Regions from separate parts of the Paenibacillus sp. RU5M genome, predicted to be linked through region 2. Evidence: predicted binding sites of a transcription regulator. Region 2 holds the regulator's gene; the other holds the start of a gene.

Region 1 (7,632 bases), on a different contig from region 2:
TATTCAAACTCGGTGACCATTGAAGATATAATTCAAAGTTTGGATGGGAGAATGGCTCAGCTAATAGATCGTACACAACGTTTAAAGGAATTAACGGGTCACATCGCTGGTTCTAGCCCTCGAATAGTTTTACACTCAATAATTAATGATGAGAGTATAGTGCTGAGTGACTTGGCGGATCAGTTTAGAGTTTCTCTAGCAGAACTGAATGATGCTATTGAAGTTAACGAGGGCAAACCACTTGTAAATCAAGTGTTGACTCATTTCGGTTTACCAACAGAATATTATCGTAAATTCATATAGCTAGGAGGGGACACAAATTGAAGCGTGTTTTGCATACCAATTATTATGATAATTTATTGGCAGAAGTTGAAGTAGCTCGTGTCGCTATAGATGTTACTGATCAGGAAGCATCGAATAGGTGTGAGAACGCTATCATTATTTTACGAAATGATCACATCGTTGTACTTTCCGACTTTAAGAAAACAATTATAACCGATGGTGACCGCGAATTGTATTCTTTTGAAATTGTCGTAAAGGACCAACCACCTCCAATCGATCCAAGAACACTTTCGCATCAGCAAATACTTGAATTACTTGAAGATTCAGCATACATGCTGAAAGAAGAGAACGTTCGTAAAGTACCTTGGTCCATTTCCCAGGCTTATCAATGGTTGAAACAAAGCGAACCCTCTCGAATAGAGTTTGTGCTTTCTTCGTCGGCATATCGTGTTGAGAGTAAAATTTGATAAAAGAATATAAGATTTGGTTTGCACTTACATATATCTGAGTGAGATCATTCTGCTGAAAGTATTTTTTATCAAGAACAAGTTGCAGATCTGCTGTGAAGGGAGAATATATGGGAAACAGAATACGCAACTTTGATATTGGTAACTGTGATTATTGCTGTGAGAATAGACGGATTTTGAAGCGACATTATGATAAGTATGGTGATCATATTCTCAGTGAATGTATGCATGGCTGTAGTAATCCTATGAGCGAAGCAAAAAGATTATCAAAGGGTCTGAAATTTGAGGTTATCGAACTGGAGAGGTTGGAGATAACTTATATTGATAGTCTCTGGCGTGTAGTATGCTTGGATTCCAACGCAAAGAGGTTTGAAAGAAAGTTAGTAAGGCTGAACGTTGAAACGTCTGAGAGGCTTAGAGAGATCGTTGAAGGCTGCATTTCATATGTTGAACTAAATGCATTGAATCTGAAAATTAATCATGACTAATGTGCTTTATTTATGACTCCTGCACTTTAGCAAAAGCTTAACTTTAAATGTTGTTTAAGTCTGCCTTCTGAGCAGACTTTTCATTTTCTTTACATATAGTATATTGGGTGAATATTATCTTAAGTAGGCGAGGAGAAGTTTATGCAAAAATTAATAAAGGATTGGGCATTTACAACGAAACAAGTCAGTTATCTGGATTTGATGCTACAGAATGAAGGTAGAATTCTCATTATTGGAACAAAACTTGATGAGATAACTGAACTTAAGAAATACTTATTAAGCATTACTCATGCTTTAGAAGGGTTGAAGTATGCTGATACAAATTTGCAGAAATCCGCATTAGAAAATGAAGAAGAAAACTCACGTATCGTCGTACTAAGTACAATGGAATACACTGAAGAAAAACATGTTCTGTATTTCCAAGAGGAAAGAATCCTAAGAGCTCTAGCATTAAAATTTAATCTGGTGATCGAAATCGACAATAACATGGTTTTGAATTTTTCTCCCATCACAATTCATGATCATCTTATTTCACAGGCAACGAAAAAACTTGATGAAATAGAGAAGTCGAGTGCTCATCATATTGGCTCATATGTAAGGTACCTATGGTTAAAAGACCTTGACCCTGCGGAACTCGCAGCAATCCAACTTGCAGCATTAAACAGAGGTATTGAAAATGGAGGACTATCTGGTTGGTATCAAGATGGTGATTCAGCAGTGGAAGACATCAATACACTGATTGAATTTGGTAAGCAAGGTACGAGTATGAATATTGATGATTTTTCCTTCTTTTGTGATTGGTTAGTTCAAGTGAAGTCTAAATATGTTACGAAAATGGCCGAATATAGTGAGTTGGATGAACAATTCGAAAAAGATGAAACTGAATTGACGGAGAGATATTTATCTTGGTCCAATCGTCTCGAGGCGTTTGACGCTTTTCTTAGTAAATTGGCCAATAACTAACTATTCTTAACATTGGGCCTCTAGCAGATTAGATGCGTTAATCTGTCGGGCATTAATAAGCAACCCCATGTACAGTTTTGAACTGACATGGGGTTGCTTACTTAATAAAGGTAAATTGGCATGAGAATATACAACCACTTATAGATATTTATTTTTTAATACATGAAAAGATGAAAATAATAAGAGAAAATGACCATAAATGTATTGCGTGATTTACATTTTGAATATATCATGAATACGATATGGATTATAAACACTATAAATGTTATGGGCTATGATGCTACATAGTACTTGTTCTTGAGATAGTTTTTCGCATTTGTAACACCTCAGTCCAAGAGCTACGAAAATTTGTGGATCTGTTACAAAGAGCTACACAACTACATTAGACATATTATAAGGCGGGATACAATGGATCATTCGGTGTTTGAATTTTTAAGGCTAGCGGGCGTGAACAGAAGCAATTTGAGGGTTGTACTGAACCAACATCCAGAGATGGAAAAATGGATTAATACTACAATACATCAAGGAAGAAAATACAACATTTCATTAATTATGGCAGGCGATGAGCAACTCAAGGTTACTTTCAATAATGAAACGGTTACTATTCCAATGAATGAAGGGTTAGATGTTATAGAAAATGGTATAGAGATGTTAATGAAGAAATACCCGTTATCTGTTTTTCAGAATGAAGGTGAATAAGTGAGTTATTACTTATATTGGTAGGGGATTTATATATGAATGAAGACTATTCTTTGATTAAGAATGAAGATGGGTACACAGTTGTTTTTGATGACGGTAAAAAAATAACTATAAGTAAAGCAGAACTTGAAAACAGTATTGACCGACCAATACCAAAATTAAATTGGAAACAAAAAATAAGTAGTGCAATGGATAGGTTCCAACTCCCAAAACCTTTCCGAGCATTATTATTTCTCAGGACTGAGGAAGAAAAACGAACCTACATAAGCAGCCTTCCTGAGCATTCTGTTGAATCACTAACAACAATGATTGCTTATGTGATACTTAAAGGAAACATACTAGAAAAAGCTATAGAAATGGGAGTTGCCGTACCGGAAAAGTTGGCTTCTTTTTTTATCGAGATAGATGACAAGGTAAAAAAGACTGGAGAGATTACGGTTAATAGTGTGAAGACTGCCGTTGAGACAACTAAAAATATCGTGAGTGGAACGATAGTCATTCTATTCGGCATAGTGCTGTTTACCAACCCAGTTTTATTAGCAATTATCTTACCACTCTTTCTTGCGGCAGATGTCATCAGTCTCTTTCAAGATAGTCCGGAAACTGAAGAATAATGCGGTTTAACACATTTCAATACAAAATATCAGTATAGATCTAAATTTAGCTATAAAAAAATAGGAGTTGAAACAACTATGGGCACTACTACCTCGGAAGAGATCTTTCCTTCAACTAATGATGAGTTAAAAGGACAACTAACTCGCACTAGAAAATATAATATTCCTATTAATGTCAACTTAAACTCTACCAATAAAATTTATGATGAATATCCTCTAGCTTTACCACTTACTCAAGAGCACATAGAGGTTTTTAGAAAAGTTCATCTACTTTTAAACCAACATTTAATCAATGAGAACGGAGATCTTCCTCCTTCAGCAACCGGGACGCAGACCGCCTTTGGTTTATCAGAAAGGGATAAGTTATACTTTGTCCTGAAAGAATTTTTACCGGAAGTAAATGAAGCTTCAATTAATGAGACGCTTGTTGTATTAGAAGGGTTTGTAGATCAGGGGAAAGCTGTGAAGATACCTGAGATGAGAAACATTAAAACAACATTGCATCAACAAATGATTTTGGAGATTCTCAGGATGTACGATAGTGATAGCGATTATGTAAAAGTTCATATTGTCACTTAATGAAAAGCGTTCCTGGCTGCCAGGGCGCTTTTTTCATTTCTCACCTATGACTCTAAGCTACTCTACCTTGTACACACTGGATTATCGAACTACACAGTGTCTGGATGGCACTAAGTTGGAACTTCAAAGAGGAGGAGAATTTTACTTCTCTACAAGTAACCAGAAAGTCACGTGAAACAACATCAGTGAATAACAGCGGGTACCTTAATTTTATTGAATAGGAGAATATCCAGATATCCAATTGTAGGGTTGAATAAATGTTAGTCCCACTTGTGACGATAATAAGAAATAGTGAGGAAATTTCAGGAATCCACATTCATGGGGAAGGAGTAGAGAAATGAAGTTTTTGGATCGTATTTTTAAGAATAATGTGCCAAAGAAAAGAAAGAAGAAAATACAGCTTTTAGTGAATCAAATCATAGATGAATTTTCTTTGGATGGAATTGTAGAAGTGGTGTATACCGACAGCTTGCCAATGAGACAGGGGAGGTTTGACCGTTTCAAGAGTCTTGTGATAATTGGAATTAAGGAAACTCTTGATACAAGTAAAACAATAACAGATGAAGATTGGCTAGCCTTTAAAAATACAATTCATCATGAGCTCACTCATGCGAAGAATTATATATCATTGGATCATTCTACTAAGGAAAAGATCAATAACCAATTATATAGCCTTAAGCACTTCGCTTATAAGTTAATTGATGAATATAGTGCATATTCATCTGCTGACGGAAAATACAGACAAACCGGTATAGGTAGTTCAGAAGAGACAATCCAAAGAGCGCTAAGGCCGCTGTGGTCCAATGATTATTTTGTGGAACAGACTACTTCACAAAATGGTTTCAATGATGCAATGAGATATGAGCATTTCGTTGATCTGTGTACTGCAGTTCTCGTTCACAGTATTCGTAACGATAAGTTTCCCTCATTTAAAGAGACATACACCGGGTACAATGAGATGTGTAAATCCCTTGTAAGTATTTTGGAGAAATATAGTGCTCAACTTCCGCTTAATCACGAGGAATATGAAAAAGCAAGTTTGAGAATATGGGAAGCCTTGCTTATAATGGTTCCGGAGAACAAAGTTGCTTTATTCAAGAGAAATGTAGGAATTATCTTCTAGTATCGCATGAGGAAGCCTCAGTGGATGATTTGAAAAGAAGAAGGAATGATGTGATTTTCGAATATCAACATCACCGAAACCCGTGCATGGCCACCCAGAATGGGTAGCGGACACAACAGTTAATAAAGCATAGGTTTAAACAAGAAAAGGCGATTATTTCCTACATTTAGTAGAGAAATAGTCGCCGTTTTGATAATTTATTTGTATTACTGATTAATCCGTTTAAAAGATGGTAGGTTTAAATAATTATAATTTCGTCAAATCATTAGAAGCAAAGTCCCAGTTGTAAACTTCACCAGTGAGCATATCTACATAGTACCAACCGTACGTTGCAATATGCGTTGGCATATCTTCAAAGGCGCGTACTACATTGTATCCTCCATCAGTTCCCTCATCCATAAAATGCAAGTTGTATTTGTCTGCATCCTTTTTGATCTTGTTATATACGAACTTACTCGCATTATCCTCCAATTGCATTACTTATACTTCGGACAGGTACATATGTAGTATTGTTGTACGTTATTGTATCTGGTGTTAATTTCTTTGATCAATCTACATAAATATTTACTTTCTGTAGGAACCCTTTAATTTTTGTTCCACCAGCAGCATATGCTGATACACCTGTTAGCATTGAGCCAATAGTAATTCCAATTATGAGTCCTTTAACTTTGTCCTTCAACCGAATATCCCCATTTCCTTTGTAGTCACTGATGTATTCCATACATAACATAGAAATCCTTCTGGTATTATAAATATTTACCTCTTGCATAAAGAACGTGTGTTCGTTATATAATAAGGACAAACAAGTGTTCTTATTTTTTTGTGGGAGTGAAAAAATGATGGCTAAGCAAAGAACAATCATGTTAATTGATATGCAGAGCTTTTATGCATCCGTTGAGAAGGCAAAGATGCCTGAATATCGGAATAAACCTCTAGCGGTAGCGGGAGATCCTGCAAGACGATCTGGTATCATATTGGCAGCTTGTCCTTTGGCAAAAGCTAAGGGTGTTTCAACTGCTGAACCACTTTGGCAATCCCTTCAGAAGTGTCCCGAGCTAATTATTGTAAGACCACATATGCAGGAGTATATCGAAGTTTCGACTCAAATTATGAGTATTATTGAAGAATTTTCCGACTTGGTGGAACCGTATAGTATTGACGAGATGTTTATTGACGTGACAGGCTCACTTCATCTGTTTGCGAATGATCCAGTGGACTTGGCAAAACAGATCCAAGACAAAATATTTAATGCTACCGGCGTTTATGCCAGGGCTGGCATTGGGGAAAACAAAATAATCAGTAAGCTTTGCTGTGATATGATCGCAAAAAAGGTGGAAGGAGGCGTATTCCACTTAAAAAAAGATGAGCTGCATAAACATATTGGCCAAAAACCTATCCGAGATATGTGGGGGATCGGTTCAAGGATGGAAAAGCATCTTTGGAAAATGGGGATTAGGACGATTGAAGATCTTGCAAAAACACCTCTAACCAAATTGAGAAGCAAATGGGGAGTCAATGGAGAGGTTATTTGGAGAGTGGCGAACGGCATTGACTCCAGCCCTGTATCGACTGATTCTTATAGTGTACAAAAAGACATAGGAAATGCGATGACCCTTCCAAGAGACTATACTGAAGCGTGGGAAATTGCTGTTGTAATCCAAGACATCTGTACAGAAGTGTGTAGAAGAACGCGAAAAAAAGGACTAATGGGTAGTGTAGTTACGATGAGCTTATCTGGAGCTGACTTTGATCATCCAACTGGGTTTAGTAGACAGGTCAAATTGCCAGATCCCACTAACATCACCGTAGATGTTTGTAAAATTGCCAAACAGTTATTTCATCAGTACTGGGATGGTCAACCTGTTCGTCGAGTAGGAGTTTCTCTTTCAAATTTGTCTAGTGCAGACACGTACCAGCTATCTTTGTTTGATGACCAAGAACAAAAGCGTGCAATCGATAAGGTCATGGATGATATTAAGGATCGTTTTGGAGATATAGCCATACTTCGTGCAAGTTCTATCACTTCTGCAGGTCAGGCCATTGATAGAGCTGCTAAGATTGGAGGACATTATAAATGACTAAGAAACTTGAAGGTAATGGATTATGGGTATCTAGTCGTATGATGCTACCTCAGCAGAGAGAAAGAGTTATCGAGCACCGTAAACAAGAAAACTTCAAATCCAAGCCAATTTTACATGAGGATGAGTGGGAAATCATTGCTCAAAATCTAAGAATGTCATTGAATTACACTTTAGTAGCAGGCATAGAACTATTTCATGAGAGGGGTAACAAATACGTTAGGGGAATTGTTACTTCCGTAAAGGACTTTGGAAAGAAAGTCAAAGTGGAGACGGAATCAGGATTCGAAACTTTAGACTATGATCAAATGGTTTCGGTGAAACTTGAAGAAGGTGATA
Region 2 (7,632 bases):
CGTAATAACCAGAGTAATAGGAGTAATCGCCAACTTCGATTAATGGATTGGTTACAATATCTTTTAAATACTTAATTTCAGACCAGTGATTAAATTGGTTTATATTCATTTTAGTTTCCTCGCTTCTAAGTTTTATTTCTGAGTAACTTAGAAGCGTGATGCGGTAGCCACATTCTTTAGTTTTTTTAGACGACGAATCATCTGAATCATCCTTCCTTAAGATATGAGGGCGATTATAACAATGACCTCTTTTTTTGTCAATCCTATTCTGATAAAGAGATGTCAGTAAGTATCCTCCCTCAAAGTGTATATAATGAAGAAAAAATTCAGGAAGAGAAAATATAGACAGAACACGTGCCCACCATTTGGAAGGATGGATACATCATGTTGGACTAAAACGGGGACTGGAATAAGAATGTAAAGAGGAAGCTGGCATTCGTAGCATAAGTTTTGGCATATTAGTGTTAAGGCTTTTTATGTAGTCAATAAGAACCAGAATGGTTAATTAAATTATGATCATATCGTTGAAGCGAGAGTATGTTTTAATTGTTTGCTCTATTTTTACAGTATCTATATGTTGATAGTTTCATATAATTGCGTTATAATTCATTTATGTTTTTAGAAATTAAATTTTGAACAATTAATTGGAGATGTTAATATGGAACAAGAGAAGCAACTGGTTGCCGCACAGCGGACATTTTTTTATACAGGTCAGACTAAGTCTATTGAGTACCGTATTCGTGCTCTTCAGCAATTAAGACAGGGAATTGAGAAATATCAGCAACGTATTCTTGACGCACTTCGTGCGGATCTAAATAAATCTGAAACAGAGGCTTATGGCTCTGAGATTCGGATCGTGTTGGGTGAACTAGATTTTGCATTGGAACATTTGGAGGAATGGGCTACACCAAAACCTGTGCCTACAAATTCTGCTATACCTGATGGAACAAGCTTAATTTATCCTGAACCTTATGGAGTTGCTCTTATTATTGCACCATGGAACTATCCGTTCCAACTGGCTTTCGGCCCTCTAATTGGAGCCATTGCTGCGGGTAACTGTGCCATTATTAAGCCGTCTGAATTAACCCCAGCCGTGTCACGTCTGACTTATGATTTGATTCATGAGATATTTCCTAGTGAGTACCTGGCAGTTATGGAAGGGGAAGTCGAGACGAGTACGGCATTGTTGAAAGAAAAGTTTGATTATATTTTCTTTACAGGCAGTACAGGTGTTGGCCGCATTGTTATGAAGGCAGCTGCTGAGCATTTGACTCCAGTTACGTTAGAACTAGGTGGTAAGAGTCCGGTCATTGTCCACCAGGATGCAGATTTGAAGCTGGCAGCTCAGCGCATTGTGCGCGGTAAATTCCTGAATGCTGGGCAAACCTGTGTCGCTCCAGACTATTTGCTTGTGCACGAGGAAGTACATGACAAATTATTGGAATTGATCGGTGCAGAAATTCAAGACAAATTTGGAGACGATGTGATGAGAAATGCTGATTTCCCGCACATTGTCAACGCACGTAACTTTGATCGTTTATCGGTGTTACTCCAAGATGGCAAAGCAATGATCGGTGGACGTTCTGAACGTGATCAGCTGCTCATTGAACCAACAGTTCTCGGGGAATTGGATTGGAAATCCCCAGTGATGCAAGAAGAGATCTTTGGTCCAATTCTTCCTGTATTTAAGTATACCGACCTCGATCCCATGCTAGATGAGATTGTTCGTCGTCCAAAACCACTGGCATTATATCTCTTCACTCAGGATGAGGATCTGCAGAATCAGGTTCTGAATCAAGTATCTTTTGGTGGTGGTTGCATTAATGATACATTGTCTCATATGACATCACATTATCTTCCGTTTGGCGGCGTAGGAGAAAGTGGAATGGGTTCCTACCATGGTCAACAGAGTTTTGATGTGTTTTCTCATCATAAAAGCATTCTTAAACGCAGCGAATAATCTACTAACGTAGAACAATATAAGTTGTATAAGAAAAAAGAGGTTGTCCCGTTGAACGGGACAACCTCTTTATGTATCTTATTGTGAGAGCTCTGTACAACTTCAATACATATTAATGAATATCACGGAAAAGGCCAATGACTTTGCCCAGGATGCTAACGTGTTTCAAACGCAACGGTTCAAAAGTCGAATTTTCCGGTTGAAGACGAATATGATCTTTCTCTTTGTAGAACGTTTTAACCGTTGCTTCATCGTCTTCAGTCATGGCTACTACGATATCGCCGTTATCTGCAGTTTGCTGCTGACGTACGATAACATAGTCTCCGTTAACAATGCCTGCTTCAACCATACTGTCTCCCACGACCGAAAGCATAAATACTTTCTGTTCGCCTACATAATGCGTAGGAAGAGGGAAGTAATCTTCGATATTTTCTGTTGCTGTGATCGGAACCCCTGCAGTAACTTTACCCACGACAGGAATGCGAGCAACGCTGTGAGCAAACTGATGTGAATGCTCTGACTCTTCCTGGCTGAGAAGTTCAATGGCTCTTGGTTTGGTTGGGTCACGTCTAATCAGACCTTTCTTCTCCAAACGATCCAGATGTCCATGTACTGTAGAGCTGGAAGCCAACCCAACGGCTTCACCAATTTCGCGTACGGAAGGAGGATACCCCTTCAACCGGACTTCATTGCGTATAAACTCCAGAATAGCCTGTTGCCTGCTGGATATCTTCGACATACCGTATCAACCCCATTTTAGTAACGTTTGGGAAAATTATAACATAGAACCTCCGTTCGTACAAACATAAGTTCTAAATAAAATGCCATAAAATCAATGTTTTTTTGCAAATTAAGATGAAAATTTTCTTTTAGTCTAATCAAATACTGCAAATGACAATTCCAATACAATAGAAGAAAGATAATAGAATGTAGGATCAACAAAAAAGCGAACAATTGTTCTAAAAAGTTATTGTACAAAACATGTGTTCGTGTTATATTGATTTCAACAGATGGGAACAAATGTTTGGAGGTCGATATTTAATGAGATATTCTACTTATCAAAGTATTTACGAACCGGTGCATTCAGAAGTGGTTGAAACTAACATAAGGAATTTTAAAAAGGTTTTTGCAAAAGGTAATGTCCCAACTTGGGTCTTGAAATTAATAATCGTAAGCTTAATTATACTGGTTGGATGTAGTACAGTATTGACTGTGTTCGCTGGCAATGAGAACGATCTGTTGCCTGGGGGGAAGATGGCAGTTTCACAAGGAGATACGCTATGGAGTATATCATTGGATCACAAACCTGAAACAATGGATACACGTGTATATATAGAAGCAATCAAGAAAGTGAATCAACTTCATTCAACTTCAATACAGGTGGGGCAAGTCTTAATACTGCCTCAATTCACAGATTAAAGCTGCATATCCACACGCGCTAATGCGTGTCAGCTTGACAAGCTGCCCTTAACATGTCAAAGTTAATATGACTTTGTATTTTTGGAGGGGACAAGCTTGGATATAGATAGTCTGGTAGCACGTATTAATGAATTGGCCCGTAAGCAAAAATCCACTGGATTGACAGAGGAAGAGCTCGCTGAACGTGCCAAACTTAGAGAAATCTATTTGAATAACATTCGAAGCAATTTCAGACAACAACTGGATACGATTGAAATTGTAGATGATGAGAACGATCAAGGCCACCAAGGCAAACTCAAACATTAAGGAAACCTAATGATATCATTATGATATTTAGGTTTTTTCCTGTTATCTAGAGGTTGCAAATTATAGGGGAAATGTTGGTTTGCAGTTATGTAAGCCGATACAAAGAACATCTAAGGGGGATTCTCATGTCGCGTTCGTTCGAGAGAACGGTTCGAAAAAATTCTAAGCAGTTGAATCAGCAACGTAAAAAAAGCGGTAAACCGGTTTCTGGCACACCAGGTGAGGACGTATTTAAAGGACGCAGTCTTCTGTTTCCTATTTTTCTGATCGGACTAGCATTCCTGTACCTCTTTATGAGTACATTTCTTGTCAAAGCTCCGATGACCACTTGGGACTGGGTGACCTTGTTGCTGTATGTATTTTTGGCAGTCATCTTCATGCTCCGTCGTCCTTATGTCAAAATAGGAAGTAACCGGATTTTGACGACAAAAGGGAACCGTGAGCGTTCAATTGGAGTCGACGATATCGTGAAATTCAGAATTGAGCCAGGTACGGTTGTGATTGAGCATAATGCACGAGGTAAGAGATGGGTATTTACCAAACTACTGAATCGTTATGATACTGATGCAATTACTGAACGTCTTCTGAAATTCGCCAAAGCACATCAGATCACCGTGGAAACATACGAGAAAAAGTAATTTTGCATAAAGGGGAAGATGACCGAAATGGCGTTAAAAGCGATTTTGTTCGACCTAGATGATACTTTACTGTGGGATGAGCGCAGTGTTCGAGAGGCCTTTCATGAGACTTGCTTGATCGCAGCTCAAGAGACGGGCGTTAAACCCGAAGACCTTGAAGAAGCTGTTCGTAATGAGGCACGTAATCTGTATGAGTCTTATGAAACTTTTTCGTTTACCAAAATGATTGGGATTAACCCGTTTGAAGGTCTTTGGGCTAACTTCACGGGTGGGGATCAGCCGGAGTTTCGCCAGTTGGAGCAGCTTGCACCCGCATATCGTAAAGAGTCATGGCGTCGTGGCTTGTTAAAGTTGGGTGTTGATCGTGAAGATCTGGCGGAACAACTCGCCATACAATTTGGGGCGGAGCGGAGATCAAGACCCCATGTCTATGAAGAAACGATGGAAACGTTGAGTCATCTACAAGGGAAGTTCAAGCTTTTGCTTTTAACCAACGGATGTCCTGCTTTACAACAAGAGAAGCTTGATGGCGTTCCTGAATTGGCTCCTTTTTTTGACGAAATTATTATCTCGGGTTCGTTCGGTAAAGGCAAACCTGATCCTTCGATCTTCGAGCACGCATTGAGTAAGCTGGGAGTGCAACCTGAGGAGAGTATGATGGTTGGAGATAAGCTTACGACTGATATTCGTGGAGCATTGTCTGCAGGTATTCAATCTGTTTGGATTAACCGTGAGAATAAAGTGAATAGCGAATCGTATGTGCCTGACCATCAAATCAAGCATTTATCCGAATTGGAACGAATCATTGCTGAATTCTCAATGAGTGCATCATAAATCGTATTTTTAGTGTACTACTCAAACATTGTTAGGTTTTATGAGATGTATTTTATCCATAAAACCTAACAATGTTTTTTTTGTGTTGGGACAGCTTGAACTATACCGTAATAACAAAAGATGAAATTTTTTATTAAAAGTTATTGAAATTATAGAACTGCTGATTTAGAATATAACTAACATACTAGTATGACTAGTATGCGAATGAATGTAGCGAATATCTGTTGACTTACTTGAATGAAGTGGAAGCGGGAGTTATTCGCTATAATTTTCACATTGTTTGTAAGCGCTTTACATAATCGAAGTAACCATTTAGTTCTGGAAATACAACATGAAGTGGTTAGTAAGAAAATGAGGGTAAGCATCTTAACCAATATGTGTCTCTAGTGATCTCCATAATTGATATCGCTTACATTATTTGTTTTGTTTTATTCTACTGGTGGGGGTGAAGTTCATCTGATTACTTGTCTTCTACAAAAAGAAGAGATGATAAGAATTGATCGAAAGCGCTTTTATTTTATCAAGCTTAGGATCGGAGTGAAATAACATATGGAGTCGGAAACCGCTAAAACCACGCTAACGATGACATCTTTACGTAAAGAAAGCAGGTTAAGAACTGTTACAGCTCTGCTTCGCAAAGATTGGCAGCTGTACTCACTGTTAATTCTTCCAATTATCTATCTTATTATTTTCAAATATGGGCCCATGCTCGGTAATGTAATCGCATTTAGACGATTTGTACCGGGAGGCAGTATTTTTGGAGAGACATGGGTTGGATTCAGGTATTTTCAGATGTTCATTCAAGACCCAACCTTTTGGAAAGTATTTGGGAACACACTTATGCTTGGTGGACTTGCGTTACTTTTCACCTTCCCAGTTCCGATTATTTTTGCATTGCTGCTGAATGAGGTGAAAAGCAAACGTTTCAAAAAGTTTGTGCAGACCGCATCTTATCTTCCGCACTTCTTGTCCATCGTCATCGTTGCCGGAATGATTCTGCAATTAACGGCAGTTAATGGCTCCATTAACGGAATGGTTTCATTCTTTACTGGAGATAGCATTCCTTTCATGCAGCGTGCGGAATGGTTCAGAACAATCTATATCACCTCTGAGGTTTGGCAAGGTATGGGGTGGGGAGCCATTCTATATTTAGCTGCATTGACAACAATTGATGATTCTTTGTATGAGGCTGCACGGATCGATGGTGCGAACCGTTGGAAGCAAACCCTCCATATAACCATACCGGGCATTTTGCCAACGATCGTTACATTGCTGATTTTGAATATGGGTAATTTCCTCGCGGTTGGATTTGAGAAAATCTTGCTCCTTTACAATCCGCTGATCTACGAGACATCTGACGTGATTTCTACTTATCTGTACCGGGTAGGTTTGCAGTCGAGCAATTTCAGCTATGCTACCGCCATTGGTTTGTTCGAATCCATTATTGGACTGATCCTGGTATTCTCGGTTAATGCCATTTCACGCAGACTGACACAACGAAGCTTGTGGTAAAGGAGGAGCAATATGCTGGAATCAAAATCATACAAAGTATTTAAAGTTTTCAATGCTATCTTTTTGCTGCTTGTGGTATTCATCACGCTCTATCCGTTTCTGAATGTCGTGGCCCAATCTTTCAGTAGCGAGGCTTATATCAATTCAGGCAAGGTAAGCATTATCCCAAGAGGATTTAATGTAGAAACCTACAAGACCATCTCTCGCGACAGCATGTTCTGGACCAACTATAAAAACACAATTATATATACCGTTGTAGGTACTTTGATTTCCATGTTCATGACGACCATCTTCGCTTATGCCCTATCCAAGAAAAGATTGATGGGACGAAAATTTTTGACGATGTTCGCCGTGTTCACGATGTTTTTCAGTGGCGGCTTGATTCCTAACTATGTCCTGATTAACTCTCTGGGCTTCAATAACACGATGTGGGCACTGGTTGTGCCTGGTGCAATCAGCATTTATAACATGTTAATTATGAAATCATTTTTCGAAAACATGCCTGAGGAGCTTGAGGAAGCGGCAGCCATTGACGGTTTGAATACGTATGGCATTTTGTTACGGATCATTCTACCGTTGAGTAAAGCTGTCATGGCAACTATGGTTCTGTTTTACGCTGTGGGACACTGGAACTCCTGGTTTCCTGCCTTCCTGTATCTCGACAAAAAGGAACTATTTCCCGTTACGATCTACTTGCGCAACATGATTGCAGGTGCAACGGGAGGTGCTTCGGCTGGTGCTTCAGCGGATAATCTGACTCAAATTTCTGCAAATATCAAATCGGTCACGATGGTACTCACCATTTTGCCTATTTTAACGATTTATCCATTTGTTCAAAGATACTTTGTAACCGGTATCATGTTGGGATCTGTTAAACAGTAATCCTAACCCGATATAGTTCAACATCTTGATTGTAAGGCCAATCTAAACCACATGCAGGGGGAGAAATGAATGAAACATAGA

Evidence for each region. The regulator LexA, encoded in region 2, represses DNA repair genes until DNA is damaged. The targets are predictions, from matches to a motif close to CGAACATATGTTCG.
Region 1: a site for LexA is predicted at 5,987-6,000, ahead of CRO25_RS25280 (DNA polymerase IV). Genes of this name have one in related genera too.

The regions. Positions count from the first base shown of each region.
Region 1 covers NZ_OBQM01000010.1:139,010-146,641, forward strand. Annotated here, with positions in the region: gene CRO25_RS25230 (hypothetical protein) at 1-303, shown strand, start outside; gene CRO25_RS25235 (hypothetical protein) at 321-749, shown strand; gene CRO25_RS33100 (hypothetical protein) at 995-1,237, shown strand; gene CRO25_RS25245 (hypothetical protein) at 1,379-2,200, shown strand; gene CRO25_RS25250 (hypothetical protein) at 2,609-2,899, shown strand; gene CRO25_RS25255 (hypothetical protein) at 2,935-3,513, shown strand; gene CRO25_RS25260 (hypothetical protein) at 3,592-4,092, shown strand; gene CRO25_RS25265 (hypothetical protein) at 4,430-5,215, shown strand; gene CRO25_RS25270 (hypothetical protein) at 5,462-5,692, opposite strand; gene CRO25_RS33530 (hypothetical protein) at 5,763-5,936, opposite strand; gene CRO25_RS25280 (DNA polymerase IV) at 6,055-7,293, shown strand; gene CRO25_RS25285 (YolD-like family protein) at 7,290-7,632, shown strand, end outside.
Region 2 covers NZ_OBQM01000001.1:654,130-661,761, forward strand. Annotated here, with positions in the region: gene CRO25_RS03130 (CatB-related O-acetyltransferase) at 1-109, opposite strand, end outside; gene CRO25_RS03135 (aldehyde dehydrogenase) at 659-1,960, shown strand; gene lexA (transcriptional repressor LexA) at 2,073-2,699, opposite strand; gene CRO25_RS03145 (LysM peptidoglycan-binding domain-containing protein) at 3,002-3,379, shown strand; gene CRO25_RS03150 (DUF896 domain-containing protein) at 3,476-3,685, shown strand; gene CRO25_RS03155 (hypothetical protein) at 3,811-4,323, shown strand; gene CRO25_RS03160 (HAD family hydrolase) at 4,351-5,157, shown strand; gene CRO25_RS03165 (ABC transporter permease) at 5,740-6,669, shown strand; gene CRO25_RS03170 (carbohydrate ABC transporter permease) at 6,682-7,551, shown strand; gene CRO25_RS03175 (extracellular solute-binding protein) at 7,621-7,632, shown strand, end outside.